2 regions of the Bradyrhizobium sp. CCGB20 genome follow, and region 1 is predicted to be linked to the other one. Evidence: riboswitches for the same ligand, from Rfam matches in the RefSeq annotation. Region 1 holds a riboswitch; the other holds the start of a gene.
What was found. A riboswitch is a leader RNA that binds a small molecule or an ion and turns the genes downstream of it on or off. The one in region 1 is predicted to bind S-adenosylmethionine.
Positions count from the first base shown of each region.

Region 2: it holds a riboswitch for S-adenosylmethionine, as region 1 does, so the genes downstream of both, NLM15_RS42095 (O-succinylhomoserine sulfhydrylase) here and NLM15_RS40510 (homoserine O-acetyltransferase) in region 1, are expected to answer to the same signal.

Region 1 covers NZ_JANADN010000001.1:8,602,144-8,609,720, reverse strand. Annotated here, with positions in the region: gene NLM15_RS40525 (prephenate/arogenate dehydrogenase family protein) at 1-373, opposite strand, end outside; gene hisC (histidinol-phosphate transaminase) at 370-1,464, opposite strand; gene NLM15_RS40515 (chorismate mutase) at 1,498-2,346, opposite strand; SAM riboswitch at 2,553-2,632, shown strand; gene NLM15_RS40510 (homoserine O-acetyltransferase) at 2,725-3,927, shown strand; gene metW (methionine biosynthesis protein MetW) at 3,943-4,605, shown strand; gene NLM15_RS40500 (hypothetical protein) at 4,769-6,406, shown strand; gene NLM15_RS40495 (hypothetical protein) at 6,547-7,254, shown strand; gene NLM15_RS40490 (alpha/beta fold hydrolase) at 7,288-7,577, opposite strand, start outside.
Region 2 covers NZ_JANADN010000001.1:8,919,214-8,926,790, forward strand. Annotated here, with positions in the region: gene NLM15_RS42075 (MATE family efflux transporter) at 1-713, opposite strand, end outside; gene NLM15_RS42080 (hypothetical protein) at 1,032-2,084, opposite strand; gene NLM15_RS42085 (PAS domain S-box protein) at 2,189-2,602, opposite strand; gene NLM15_RS42090 (2'-deoxycytidine 5'-triphosphate deaminase) at 2,771-3,907, opposite strand; SAM riboswitch at 3,988-4,067, shown strand; gene NLM15_RS42095 (O-succinylhomoserine sulfhydrylase) at 4,142-5,329, shown strand; gene NLM15_RS42100 (SGNH/GDSL hydrolase family protein) at 5,405-6,394, opposite strand; gene NLM15_RS42105 (SGNH/GDSL hydrolase family protein) at 6,407-7,186, opposite strand; gene NLM15_RS42110 (OpgC domain-containing protein) at 7,186-7,577, opposite strand, start outside.

The DNA.
Region 1 (7,577 bases):
GCGCCGGCACGAAATGAATGTTCTTCGGCAGATGCGGCGCCATGTCCCTGACGATCGCGCCCTTCACCGAGCCGACGTCGGACACGATCGCGCCGGGCTTCAGGTGCGGCGCGATCTCCTGCGCCACCGGCCCGCAGGCGCCGACGGGAATGCAGAGGATGACGAGATCGGCATCCTTCACCGCGTCCGCATTGGTCGCCACGACCTGGTCGACGATGCCGAGCTCCATTACCCGCGCGCGCGTCTTCTCCGAGCGCGCGGTGGTGACGATCTCGCCGGCCAGGCCCTGAAGCTTCGCAGCGCGCGCGATCGAGCCGCCGATCAGGCCGAAGCCGATCAGCGCGACGCGCTGGAAGTGCGGTGTGGCGCTCATTTGCCGGCCATGAAGTCGCGCAAGGCATCGACGACGAGGCGGTTGGCCTCCTCGGTGCCGATGGTCATGCGCAGCGAATGCGGCAGGCCGTAGTTCTTGAGTGCGCGCAACACCAGCCCGCGCCTGGTGAGATAGGCATCGGCCTCGTCGGAGGTCTTGCCCTTTTCGGGGAAGTGGATCAGCACGAAATTGGCGACGCCCGGCGTCACCTTCAGTCCGAGCTTGCCGATCTCCTCGGTCAGCCAGTTGCGCCAGGTCTCGGTGAACTGCTTCGACATCGCCTGGTGCGCGGTGTCCTCGATCGCGGCGACCGCGGCATACATCGCAGGCGTCGACACGTTGAAGGGACCGCGGATGCGGTTGACGGCGTCGATGACGTGCTCGGGCCCGAACATCCAGCCGATGCGCAGCGCGGCGAGGCCGTGGATCTTGGAGAAGGTGTGCGTCACCACCGTATTCTCGGTGGTGGCGACGAGCTCGATTCCCATCTCGTAATCGTTGCGCGAGACGTAATCGGAATAGGCGGCATCGAGCACCAGCAGCACGTGCGAGGGCAGGCCGGCGCGCAGGCGCTTGACCTCGTCGAACGGCACATAGGTGCCGGTCGGATTGTTGGGGTTGGCGAGCCAGACCAGCTTCGTCTTCGGCGTCACCGCCTTGAGGATGGCATCGACGTCGCAGGTGAGGTTGGTTTCCTGCGCGACGACGTTCTTGGCACCGACCGCCATGGTCGCGATCGGGTACACCAGGAAGCCGTGGGTGGTCGAGATCGCCTCGTCGCCCTGGCTGAGATAGGTGTGAGCGAGCAGATTGAGGATCTCGTCCGAGCCGGCGCCGCAGATGATGCGGTTGGGGTCGAGCCCGAACGAGCGGCCGATCGCTTCGCGCAGCACGCGCGAGGTCCCTTCCGGATAATCTTCCAGATGCGCCGCCACGTTCTTGAACGCCTCGATCGCCTTCGGCGAAGGCCCGAACGGCGTCTCGTTGGCCGAGAGCTTGAACACCTTGCGGCCCGGCTCGGCGACCGGGCTCTTGCCGGGCGTGTAGGGCGCAATATCGAGAATGCCGGGATTCGGCACGGGGCGGGACATCTTCAACTCCGGATAGGCTGGGCTGCTCGTGACTTACGATTTCGGCCCGGTCGGGGGCACCGTATAGCGCGTTGCGTGGCTGCCGACGAGGGCCGTGGAGCGCACCGAGGCCCCCGCTTCGATCAGGGCAGCCTTGATTTTCTCGATGCTGGTCGCGCTCGTGACCGAGACCAGCAGTGCCGCGCCGTCAAAGGCGGTATCGGGCACCGCTACGATCTCGGCGAGCGGCGAGAGCGTCCGCGCGACCTCGGCGTTCCACCCGGACACGCGCACGCTGAAGGTCTCGACCTCGGTCACCAGGGCGCTGTCGGCGACGCGCGAGATCGCGAACACCGGCAGTGCGGCCGGATGGTCGGCGCGCTCGACGAAGGGCATCCGCGCAATGATCTTCGGCGCACCGTTGGCTTCCAGCTCCAGCCACCACGGCGTGCGGCTCGAGGTTGCCGAGACCAGCGCAAGGTCGCCCTTGGATTTCGCCACCGCCTCGACCGCGGCCTGCGCGCTGAAATGCGCGACGTAAGGCACGGTGAAGCCGAAATGGAAGCGCGCCGAATCGCGCATCGCGGGCTCGTTCACCGAGATGTCGGCATGCACGGAGAACGGCGCCTGGACATAGGTGAACGTGGAGATGATGACGCGCCAGATGCTCTCGACCGTGTCGAGCGGCAGGATGCCGCGATGGCGCTGCACGAGGTCACGCATCATGGCGGCCTCGCGCGCCGGGCGGAACGCCGAGCCGACCTCCTGGGTCTGCTTCACCTGGATCAGGCGGTCGATGATGTCGCCGCGCTGCATCAGCAGGCGATGCATGCCCTCGTCGATCGCGTCGATCTCCTTGCGCAATTCCTGGAGCGATGGTGGCGCGGGCGGACGTTGGGACATATCTGACAGGGGCTGTTGAGAGGCGTTTTAATGCGGGTCGGCCAAGTCGGTTGGTAAGGTCGGGGCCCGCTACGATCGATGTCCTGATTAGGCAGTCAGGGCGGCGAAAGCAAAGAGAAATGACGGCCTGTTTGGCTGATGAGACCGGGATGAAATTGGCTGATCCGGGCCGTGACTTGACGAAAACCGTCCAAGACAGTAGTTTTTGCCTGTTCCGTGGTCATTTGAGCCGGCCGGCTTGCAGCCACGTTAAAAAACTCGCTAAACAGGCCGGGGACCCTTTCGATCCCGGCCGAACCTATCGTTCAGGCCGGGTTTTTCATGGCCTGATGTCAGCGGCGGCTTAACAGCCGGTCGCAAACGAGGTCGATGTCAGAGATGGGTGGCGTCAAGTCCGTACCGAGCCCCGCGATCAGCGCCGACGACCGGTCGCATGAGGTGGATCATCCAAGCTCGCAGGTTGCGCAGTTCGGCGCCGACCAGCCGCTGCGGCTCGATTGCGGCGTCGATCTCTCCCCGTTCCAGATTGCGTTCCAGACCTATGGCGAGCTCAACGCCGATCGCTCCAACGCGGTCCTGATCTGCCATGCGTTGACGGGCGATCAGCATGTCGCCAACGTGCATCCCGTCACCGGCAAGTCCGGCTGGTGGGAGACGCTGGTCGGTCCCGGCCGACCTCTTGATCCTCAACAATACTTCATCATTTGCGCCAACGTGATCGGCGGCTGCATGGGCTCGACCGGGCCGGCCTCGATCAATCCCGCGACCGGCAAGGTGTGGGGCCTGGATTTCCCTGTGATCACCATCCCCGACATGGTGCGCGCGCAGGCGATGCTGATCGACCGTCTCGGCATCGACACGCTGTTTGCGGTGGTCGGCGGCTCGATGGGCGGCATGCAGGTGCTGCAATGGACCGCGGCCTATCCCAAGCGCGTGTACTCCGCACTCGCAATCGCCTGTTCGACGCGGCACTCGGCGCAGAACATCGCCTTCCACGAGCTCGGCCGCCAGGCGGTGATGGCCGATCCCGACTGGCACAACGGCCGCTACACGGACCAGGGCATCCATCCGCATCGCGGACTTGCGGTCGCACGCATGGCCGCGCACATCACCTATCTGTCGGACGCCGCGCTGCATCGTAAGTTCGGCCGCCGCATGCAGGACCGCGAGCTGCCGACCTTCTCGTTCGACGCTGATTTCCAGGTCGAGTCCTATCTGCGCTACCAGGGCTCGTCCTTCGTCGAGCGGTTCGACGCCAACGCCTATCTCTATCTGACCCGCGCGATGGATTATTTCGACATCGCCGGCGACCATGGCGGCGTGCTGGCGAAAGCGTTCGCGGGCATCGAGACGCGCTTCTGCGTGGTCTCCTTCACCAGCGACTGGCTGTTTCCGACCTCGGAATCGCGCGCGCTGGTGCATGCGCTGAATGCGTCGAGCGCGCGGGTGTCGTTCGCCGAGATCGAGACCGATCGCGGCCATGACGCCTTCCTGCTCGACGTGCCCGAATTCTTCGATATCGCCCGCGCCTTCCTGCAATCGGCAGGGAAAGCGCGCGGGCTCACCGGCAAGAATGACTGACAGGGACGGCTAGCGATGTCTGCACAGGAAGTGTTGCCGCTGGGCGGCGTTGCGACGGAGCAATCCGGCCAGTTTCGCGCGGACCATCTGCTGGTCGCCGAGATGGTGAAGCCCGGTTCGAAAGTGCTCGACGTCGGCTGCGGCGAGGGCGACCTGCTCCAGCTTCTGGAGACCCGCGGCATCGACGGTCGCGGCATCGAGCTGTCGCGCGAGGGCGTCAACCGATGCGTCGCCAAGGGCCTCGCGGTGGTGCAGGGCGATGCCGACACCGATCTCGTCAATTATCCCGACGACGCCTTTGATTACGTGATCCTGTCGCAGACGCTGCAGGCGACGCGACAGCCGCGGGTCGTGCTGGAGAATCTGCTGCGCATCGGCCGCCGCGCCATCGTGTCGTTCCCGAATTTCGGCTTCTGGAAGATGCGGCTCCAGCTCCTGATCGGCGGCCACATGCCGCGCACCGAGAACCTGCCCGCGACCTGGTACGACACCGCCAACATCCATTTCTGCACCATCAAGGACTTCGTCGAGCTCTGCGACGCGATCGGTGTCAAGATGGAGCGCGCCGAGGCGCTGGATCTCTACGGCCGTCCGCTGCGGCTGCGATTGCCGTGGTGGGTGTGGAATATGTTCGGCGAGCAGGGGGTGTTTCTGCTGAGCCGGGGCGGGCGGAAGTAAGGCTCGCAGACCCTCACGCCGAGAAGCGGCCCGCCGCTACCTCGTGCGGGCAACTAGACTAAAGTTCTCAATTCGGCAGCCCGCCAAAGTTGAGCCTCTCGGTTGCATGTCCTCGTTTCCTTAAGTCATAATGTTGCTGGGGAAACGGCTAAGGGCTGAGACTATGGGTAGAACGCTGCCGGCACTCGCTGTGCTGTTCAGTGTCGGCTTGACGTGCGAAACAGTATTCGCCCAGAGCGGAAGCGACATCGTCAACATCTTCGGCGGCCTGGTTCAGTCTGCCATCAACCAGGCCATCCAGGCCGAGTGGCGCAAGCTTCCGCCGGCCGAGATCTCCTGCATCGACGACAATCTCCGCCAGCGTGGCACGTCCATCGGACAGGTGGCCCAGCAGGGCTTCAGTCCGAACGACGGCCGGCTTGCCGAGGTGCGGCGCTTCTGCCGAAGCGGCGTCGTGCAGAATTCGCCAGGCCAAAATCTGCCAAGTCAGAATCTGCCAGGTCTTGGCTCGAGCCCGAGTGTGATCTCGATCTATTCGGTCGATGGCCTCAGCCTCGGTGCGAAGGTCAGCTTCGAAAGCTCCGTCTATCGGCAGTATCAGTGTAACCCCAGCGAGCAGTTCAGCGGCTTGACCTGGTGCACACGCAAGGTGCCGGAAAGCTCGAGACGGGGGCCGTTCGTATCGTCCTATTCGATCCTGCATTCGCCCGAGGGCACGGTCTCCTACGTGAACCGGTTTTTGGAGCCCGCCTGGTTCAGCGGCAACGAGGCGAATGAAGATATCGCACGCCTTGCGAAGAAGTACGGAGCCCAGCCCAAAGTCACGACAATGGCGCAAATGGACGGCTTGCAGGGGCTCATGGCCAGCTGGGGCGCGGTCACGTTGCTGCCGCTCGACGCAAACAACGTCGCTCAGCTCGCGCAGGGCCGGGACGTCAGGGCCGGGCTGATGGTGGATTTTCTCGGCAACTTCCGTCGATCCGCGCAACTCGGCTTGCCCATCTACCGTCTGGCCGGAGGACCGGGTTTCGTCTGGGCCGCCAACTGGGATCAGGGTGGGCGAGGCACGTTGCGATTCCTTGCGGTGGATGCGTCCACGTTCTCGGGACCGGACGCCGTCCAGCCGCAGGTTCAGGCGAATATCCGCGCGCCTTCGATCCCCGAGCCGGCCGCACCGGCGCCGGCGCCGGCACCTGCACCTTCGCCGCCCCCGCCGGTCTCGGCGGCGCCGTCACCTCCGCAGGTCTCATCGCCGCCGGCAATCGCACGTCTCGATCCCGATGAGCGCGCGCGGCAGCGGATCAAGGATACGCTGAGCAGGGTTACCTATCATCGCGGAGATCTTCCGAACAAAAACTTCCAGACGAGACTGGACGAGATCGCGTCCCGGCTTGCCACCGTCAGCGACGCCACGGATTCGGCCTCGCTGAAGAGCCTCACGTCGGATTGCGATACGGCTTCGGCGATCTTCGATGAAGCCGCCGAGTTCACCCGGGTCTCCGACGTGGCGGGCCGGAAAGTGGCGATCGTGAACGCGAAGCTGCAAGGCGTCGGCTTCGATGCGCCGCTGGTGCAGGAGCTGAAGACCGCCGTCGATGCCGTGGGAACGGCGCAAGCCGAGGGAGATCTCGCCGCTTTGAAGCGTGCCTTGAGTTCGCTCAACGGCCTCTACGATACGGGCCGGCTCGATCGTCTCGCAACGGCAAAGGCGAACGGATTTGAGACCATCGAGAGCTACGAGGATTACAAGGATCGCCAATCCAGGCTCAGTGGGTCGGGAATCATCCTGAACAAGAAGTGAGTGTCATGCTGAGCAATGTCGAGACGTTCTTTGTTCGCCTCCTGAGAGGGACGGTCATCGCGACCGCGATGGTGTCCTTCCTCATCACGATCCTGGCGCTGGCCTTCGCATTGTACGCGCAGTTCGCTCCGAACCCGAGCGTGCGGATCGCCGGGCAGATCGACCGGTTTCGCCAGGCGACAGATCCGGTCAGGCTGATCAGGGAGGTTTTTCCGGCGGATGCGCCGATCGTCAAGGAAACCGGCGGCTCCGACAATGTGGCGTACGAAAAAGGCAAGCGACTGGACCCCGAGATACTGCAGCAGTTCAACAGGTTTCTCGATGGTGCGCTGGGAGCCAGCTTCGAAAACGCCTCGCAGTTCTCGGATTGGCTGCACAACAACGGCGCGCGCTTCCGCGGCTATGCCGCGCTGGACGACAGGAACGCGCTTGACGAGGGCAACATCGAGGTGTTGTGGCGCTCCCTGCTGTTCGATTATGCTAGGCGGCTGAGCGCGCGCGCGCCGGCGCTGGCGACGGCGAACAAGGACAAGCAATACTCGTCCGCGATGGATCGCTTCACGGCTGCCACGCCTCCCACCCGCGCGCCCTATTTCGTGGTGTGGTTCTTCAACAAGCTGCAAGGCGAGCTGCAACTCGTCTCTCAGGAATTCCAGGAAGAGCAAAACCAGAGGCTGGCCCTGCGATTGATGGCGCCCGTCGCCTTGTATGTCGCCGCGGGTGCCTTCTCCTATTTTATCTTCATCATGTTCCTGTTCTTGCTGGTCTCGATCGAAGCCAGCGTCAGGCGTTTGGCGTCCGCCGAAAACCCTGCGTTGCCTCCGCTGCCGGCTGCTCAAGAGGTCTGAGAGGTGACGTGGCAGGAGCGTCGCCGCTGACAGTCAGTGCGCCGCCAGCGATCTCGGATCGCGCACCGGCCAGCGCCCGGCTTCAACCAGCGTCACGAACCGCTCCACGCTCTCGTTGAACAGCGCGGGCTCTTCGAGATTGAGCACGTGGCCGGACTTCGGAAACATCGTCAGGCCCGCCGCGGGCAGGTGCTTCTTCAGGAACAGGCTCGCCCCGACGCACGGATCGTCCTCGTCACCGCAAATGATCAGCGCGGGCGTCATCACCTTCTCGATCGCATCCGTCATGGCAAAGATCGAAGGGCGGCCGCCCTGGAAGCCGC
Region 2 (7,577 bases), 320 kb from region 1:
AGGTACCAGCCCATCACGCAGATGTTCATCGAATAGGCGATCAGCGCGCCGGCGGCGACGCCGCGCATGCCCAGCTGCGGCACCGGGCCGAGCCCGAGACCGAGCGTGCCGCCGAGCACGACCTGCCAGACCGCGGAGTTGAGGATCAGCAGCGACGGCAGCTTCATGTTACCGGTGCCGCGCAACACGCCGGCCATGGTGTTGAGCAGCCAGGGCAGCACGGCCCCGCCAAAAAACACCTGCGTGTAGGCGACCGCATGCGTCAGCACATCGCCGCGCCCGCCGAGCAGCTCGAGCACGCGCGCCCCGAAGATCAGCATGCCCAGCATGAAGACGAGGCCGAAAGTGATGCCGATCAGCAGCGCATGCGCGGCGAGTGTTCCGGCGCGCTCGCGGTCACCGGCGCCGAGCGCGCGGGCAATGGCGGAGGCCACCGCGCCGCCCATGGCACCGCCCGACATCGTCATGGTCAGGATCACTGTCGGAAATACCAGCGCCATTGCAGCGAGCGCCTCGACGCCGAGCCGGCCGATATAGGAGGTCTCCGCGATCACCACACAGGTGCCGGCGGACAGCGCGACCACGTTCGGCCAGGCGAGGCCGAGCAGCGTGCGCAAAATTGGCCCGTCCATCAGCGCGCTTCGCACCGGACGCGGCGGTGACGGCAGCGGACGCTCTTGTTCATCGACCGGGATTTCGGCGATGTCGGACATGTCCCCTCCCGGGCACGACCGCCATTCGCGGCGCGGCAATGAGTAGGTGTGCCAATCATTTCTTCGCGCGCAGGGCGCGGCCGGGACTTGTTAGCACGGCAATTGCCGATTCCTCCTGCGCCGGATGCAGGCGTGCCCTGCGGCAGCGCATTTCAGCCCGTGGAATTGCGGTTGTCAGTCTCCATGCGGCCATCCTTCGAGACGCCCGCCTCTGGCGGGCTCCTCAGGAGGACCTCTTCGCGGTGAGATGTCAGACCCTCATGGTGAGGAGCCCGAGAAGCGGGCGTCTCGAACCACGAGGCCACCACACGCGCGGCATCATCCAATCGCCCACACCAGCGGCGGACGGCTGCCTGCCGTCGGGCGCAGACGCACGCTGATATGCCGCCCGCATCCCGCCGCCAGTCCCTCAAACAATCCCTCCAGCACCTTGGCGCAGGCGCGGTGATGGTCGGCGACGTCGTCCATCAACTTCCAGCTCTGTTGGCGGATCTCGAATGTGCCTTCGGATCGCGTCGTCTCCGCAGCGTCATCCTGCGCGGCAAACAGCGCGTTCAGGAACGCGGCGAATTCACCCGCGCCGCCGCGGCCCAGCGACAGTGCTGCGGCGGTCTCGTCGAAATACTGCATGCCGATCAGCTTGCCGGTGAGGTGCAGGAGATAACCGGCATCTTCTGGGCCGAACAGTTGCACCATCACGGGCGCAGCTGTGCGGACATATTCCATCGCGTAGTTGCGATAGGCCTTCTCGAGCCGCGGTTTTGGCCAGCTTGCAACGGGAAGCGCCGGCGCGGTCTTCGCGTCGAACGGCGGTGCTTCCAGATGCCGCGCGAACACCAGGCGCTGGTCGAGCTCGAGCGGATGGTCGTACTGGTGGTAATAGCCTTCAAGTCCGTCCTGTCCGTCGACACTCTGCTTGGTGCAGACGAAGCCGAGGCGCAAATCACCGAGCGCGACGCCGTTGTTGGCGTGCCAGCCGCGCAGCATCGCGCGGCTCACCTCGCCCGGCACGCCGCAGATCGCGGTGCCCTTCCAGATCCAGCGCGGCGGCGGATAGCGGATCCAGGCCTTGGTGTCGCTCTCATACATGTATTCGACGTGCACGCCGCCGATCCAGTTGGAGAGGTAGTGATATTGCGCAGCGGCCACCGCCGGCGGCAAATGACTGAGACCGAGCTTTTCGAGCCCCGGCAGGAAGCGCTCCTGCTGCTGGCGGCGAAACACGCGGAAGACGAATTCGGCAGCATCGGCCGAGCCGCGCCGCGTGACGACGGTCAGGATGAGGCCGGTGAAATAGGCATGATAGAGGTCGGCGACCGCACGCCAGCGTTTCCATTGGGCTTCCTGCGCAGCGTCCGCTATGGCGGTCATGTTCGCTCCCGATCGTTGTTTTGATCGAGTGTGTCACCGCACCCGGTGCGAGGCAACCTGACGCTCAAGCAGAGCGCCCTGCACGCCAGCCCGTCAATTCCGCATCACGAAGTTTGTGCAGCTTTGGCTGCGCGCTCGCGCTCGACGCGTTCGGTCACGTCGCGCGCCATCGCGACCGATCCAATCACGGCGCCGCCGGCATCGCGCACCAGCGCAAAGGTCATCTCGATGTAGAGCTTGCGTCCGCTCTTGTGCAGCGCGCGTGTCAGCGTCGGCTTGCCCGCAAGCTTCATCGCCCCGGTGGCAAGCGCAGCTTCAAAGCCCTTCCAGTGCGCGGCACGCAGATGCTCGGGAATGATCAGATCGAGGTTTTGGCCGAGCGCTTCGTCGGCGGAGAAGCCGAACAGCGTCGTCGATGCGCGGTTCCATCGCATGATGGTGCCGGAGCGGTCCGAATAGATCAGCGCGTCCGCGACGTCGTCGAGGATATTTGCGTCGAGCTCGGATTGATCGGCCATGTCACCACCTCGTAGCCCGGATTTCAATTCGCATCCTGACACACACTCGGTGTCATCGCCCGACTTGATCGGGCGATCCAGTGTTCCGAGATGGCAGTAACTTAAATCGAGAGGCTGCGGCGTACTGGATGCCCCGGTGAAGCCGGGGCATGACAGTAGAGTGTGAAGCTACACCCGAAAATGCTTCGATAGTTTGAGGCCCTGCGCCTGGTAATTCGAGCCGATGCGCTGGCCGTACATCGCGTCGGGGCGTGCCAGCATCTTCTCGTAGACGAGGCGGCCGACGATCTGGCCGTGCTCGAGGATAAACGGCACCTCGCGCGAGCGCACTTCAAGCACGGCGCGCGCGCCCTGCCCGCCCGCACCGGCGTAGCCGAAGCCAGGATCGAAGAAGCCGGCATAGTGCACGCGGAATTCGCCGACCAGGGGATCGAACGGCACCATCTCCGCGGCGTAATCGGGCGGCACCTGCACGGCTTCCTTGGAGGCGAGGATGTAGAACTCGCCGGGGTCGAGGATCAGGCTACCGTCGGGACGCGCCGAGATCGGCTCCCAGAAATCTTCCACCGCATAGCCGGAGCGGCGATCGACGTCGACGACGCCGGTGTGGCGCTTGGCGCGGTAACCGACGAAGCCGTTGGCCTTCTCGCCGGAGAGGTCGACGGAGACGGCGACGCCGCCGGTGAGATCGGCATCGTCGAGATCGACGAGACGCTCGGTCGCGTGCAGCGCCTCGAGCTCGTCGACGTTGAGGATGGCATCTCCGGTGCGGAAACGTACCTGGCTCAGGCGCGAGCCCTCGCTGACCAGCACCGGAAACGTCTTCGGGCTGATCTCGGCGTAGAGCGGGCCGTGATAGCCGGCGCCGATCATGTCGAAGCGGCGGGTGCCGTCGGCGATGACGCGGGTGAAGACGTCGAGCCGACCGGTGGAGCTTTTCGGGTTCGCCGCCGCGACGATCTCCGGCGGCAGCGCCAGGCTCTCGAGCAGCGGCACGATGTAGACGCAGTTGGTCTCCAGCACTGCACCGTCGGTGAGGCTGAACTCGTGCAGCTTCAATTCGTCGATGCGCTCGGCAACGGTCGCACCCGGCCCGGGCAGGAAGCTGGCACGGACGCGGTAGGCGATGTCGCCGAGGCGAAGATCGAGGCTCGCCGGCTGGATCTGGCTTTCGACGAAGTCGTAGGCCGGCAGAATGAGCCCCGCCTCCGCCATCGCCGCGATCATGCGGTCGGGCAGGATACCATTGGCGTCGGCGGCGACCGTGAACGTCAACCGGGGGTCCTCATCAGGGGTCAAACGCATCCCGACATGCGGGAAATACTAGCGTTTTACGGCTAGCCGATGGACGTCTTGACGGAAAGGGCATTGCGGAATATGAGCATGACTTATCCCGTGGTGATTTGAGCCGGCCGGCTTGCAGCCACGTTAAATAAGTCGCTAAACAGGCCGGGGACCTCTGTGATCCCGGCCCGTGGTTTTATCCAGGCCGGTTTTTTTGTGACCGTTTTCGACGAGACGGTCATGTCGGAGGTACCTATGTCGAAGTCGACCGCCAACTACCGTCCCGAAACCCGCCTGGTCCATTCCGGCACCCTGCGCTCACAATATGGCGAGACGTCGGAGGCGCTGTTCCTGACCCAGGGCTACGTCTACAACAGCGCCGAGGAGTGCGAGGCGCGGTTCAAGGGCGAGGACCCCGGCTTCATCTATTCGCGCTACTCGAACCCGACCATCGCGATGTTCGAGCGCCGCATGATCGAGCTCGAAGGCGCCGAAGCCGCCCGCTCGGCGGCAACCGGCATGGCCGCGGTGACGACCGCGATCCTGGCGCCGCTCAAGGCCGGCGATCACGTGGTCGCCTCCCGCGCCCTGTTCGGCTCGTGCCTCTACGTCATTCAGGACCTGCTGCCGCGCTACGGCATCGAGACCACGCTGGTCGATGGCCTCGACCTCGACCAGTGGCAGCGCGCCTTGAGGCCGAACACCAAGACGTTTTTCCTGGAGAGCCCGACCAACCCGACGCTCGACGTGCTCGACATCCCCGGCATCGCCGAGATCGCGCACAAGGGCGGCGCACGGCTCGTCGTCGACAACGTGTTCGCGACGCCGATCTGGCAGAGCCCGCTCGCGCTCGGCGCCGACGTGGTGGTCTATTCCGCGACCAAGCACATCGACGGCCAGGGCCGGTGTCTGGGCGGCATCATCCTGTCCTCGGAAGCCTTCATCGCCGAGCACATCCACAATTTCATGCGCCAGACCGGCCCGTCGATCTCGCCGTTCAACGCCTGGGTCCTGCTCAAGGGCCTGGAGACGCTCGGCGTGCGCGTGCGCGCGCAGACCGACAGCGCAGCGCGGATCGCCGACGTGCTGGCGAGCCATCCGAAGATTTCCCGGCTGGTCTATCCCGGCCGCGCCGATCATCCGCAGGCGGCGCTGGTGAAGAAGCAGATGCGCGGCGGCTCGACGCTGGTCGGCTTCGAGGTGAAGGGCGGCAAGGCCGCGGCGTTCCGCGTGCTCAACGAGCTCAAGCTTGCCAAGATCTCGAACAATCTCGGCGACGCCAAGAGCCTCGTCACGCATCCGGCGACCACGACGCACCAGCGCCTCAAGCCGGAAGATCGCGCCGCGCTCGGCATCAGCGAGGGCTTTATCCGCTTCTCGGCAGGGCTCGAGCATCCGGATGATCTGATCGAGGATCTGACGGCCGCGCTGGAGAAGGCGTAACGGGCAAATGGCGAATAGGGAGTAGCCAATGGATCAGATTCCATTCGCTATTCGCCACTCACTATTCGCTCCATCTCACATCGGCCGGTACGTCCGCACGTCCGCGGGGACATTCACGCCGAGCTTGATCTGGCCGACGGAGCGGATGATGTCGTCGCCGAGGAGCTGGGCGAAGCAGGCGTAGCCCCAATCGTTCATGTGCAGGCCGTCGGCGATGACGAAGCTCTCCATCGGGATCGCCTGCGTCTCGTGCCAGTCGCGCATCACCTCGAAGCGAGGAAAGATGCCGACGTGACGGAGCTCGGCGACCTTGCCGAGCAGCTTCACCATCTTGCCGGCGCTCTCGGGACGCTGATTGACCGCCGGAGAGTATTGCGGATCGACCAGCACGATATCGGCGCCGCCGGCAGCCTGGATGCGGGAGATGCCGTCCTCGACCAGTTTTGCAGTGTCGCCGGGATCGAGATTGCGCAGCACCGCATTGGTGCCGACCTGCCAGATCACGAGATCCGGATGCACGTCGATCACCTCCTTCTGGAGGCGCTTCATCATCTCGGGCGCGTCCTCGCCGCCGACACCGGCATTGATGACGGTGATGTCGGCGGTCGGATATTGCCGGCGAAGCTGCGCGGCGAGACGGTTCGGATAGTTGAAATCGGGCGAGGTCGCGCCATAGCCTGCCGTCGACGATGAGCCGAACGCGACGATGACGACGGGCTTTCCGGCAACGAGCTTGCCCGCGACATGCGGCAGCGAGCCCATCGTCTTCGAGCCGCCCTTCGGCGCAAGGCAGGGCACGCGGCTGAAAATGTCGCCGGCGGATTTCGCGACCTGCTTCACCTTGTCGATGGCGCGCGCGGTCACGCCGCGCTGTTCGGGAGAGGTCACGGCGACGGTGGTCTGGGAGGGCGGAGCGGAAGCCGGCCTAGCGGCCTGCTGCGGCGCGGGCGTTGCCTGCGTGGCCTGCGCCTGCGCTGGTGCCAGCGACACCGGCGTCAGCAACAGCAGAACCGCTGCGGGCGCAGCCAGCCATGCCGTCAGGCAAAAAGGGCGGAGAGAACTCATTAACGCTAGACCTCAATTTTGCTGCTGCGCCGGCTCCAGATGGGCTGCGTCGATCACGAATTGTGCCAACGCCCGGCCAAGGCAATCGTGGACCTGTTTCGCCAGCTCTGGCCCGCGGGCCGGGCTGAACAGGTCGAACTGACCCTGATCATTCCACTGCCGCATGATCGCGAAACGGTCGAACAGCGGGATGTCATGCTCCTGCGCCACCACCCGCATATTGTCGAGATAGGGCGGCACCGAGATCATGGTTTCGGTACGCGGGCTGTACTGCAAATTCATCAACACGACGTCGGCCCCTGCTTTTTGCAAAGCGGAAACCCCTTCGGTCACCGCGCCGCGAAAATCGTCGGGATCGATCGCTCGGATAGCATCCACCGTCCCGGTTTGCCAGATGACCAAAGTAGGCCTTTTTGCTTCCAACAGCTTAACGAAGGTGGCGGCCGCCTCCTCGGCCGTCTTCTTGCTCTGTATTTCTACGGAGACGTGCACTGCCTCCGACGGCAACAGCCTGTCCTTCAAGATGGCCTGCATGCGCGCCGGATAGGAGCTGTCCTCGGAGGCCGGAATCGTGGTCGAGCGGCTGCCGATGACCAGGATTTCGAGCGGTTTGCCGGATTTGATGGCATCCGCGACCCTGGGAAGCTGGCTTTCCGTGGTGAGCAGATAGGACGGCAATTCGCAGGCCGGGGGCGCGGCCGGAGCAGTCGACGCAGCATCGCCCGCGCGCGCCAGGGGCGCGGCGAGGTTACCGCACAGCAGGACCAGGCTCAGGAGAACCTTCGCCTTCATCAGCCCCCTCCCGCCAGATCGGCGTTGCCGACGGCGTTTTTGGTTTTCGCACCGCTCTTGTCAGCCACGCGTTTGTACCATGAAATCACCCACGCCACGCCCCACATGATCAGGATTCCGGAGAGACTAATCAGCGCATGCACGCCTGCGCCGCCGGAGACCTCGGCCAGGATGAAATGGCCGGCGAAGGCCAGGAAGACGCCGAGACAAAAGATCTCCAGGGAATGCTGGCCGCAGAGGATCAGCGGCCGCAGCCAGGGCGATTTCAGGCCCGGCCAGTCCCGCGGCAGGAAGCGAACGGTGAGCGCGGCGAGCGCCAGGAAATGCGTGAAGCGCAGGACGTCGAGATCGGCCTTGTCGATCGGATACATCCACTGCTCGAGCCGCTTCG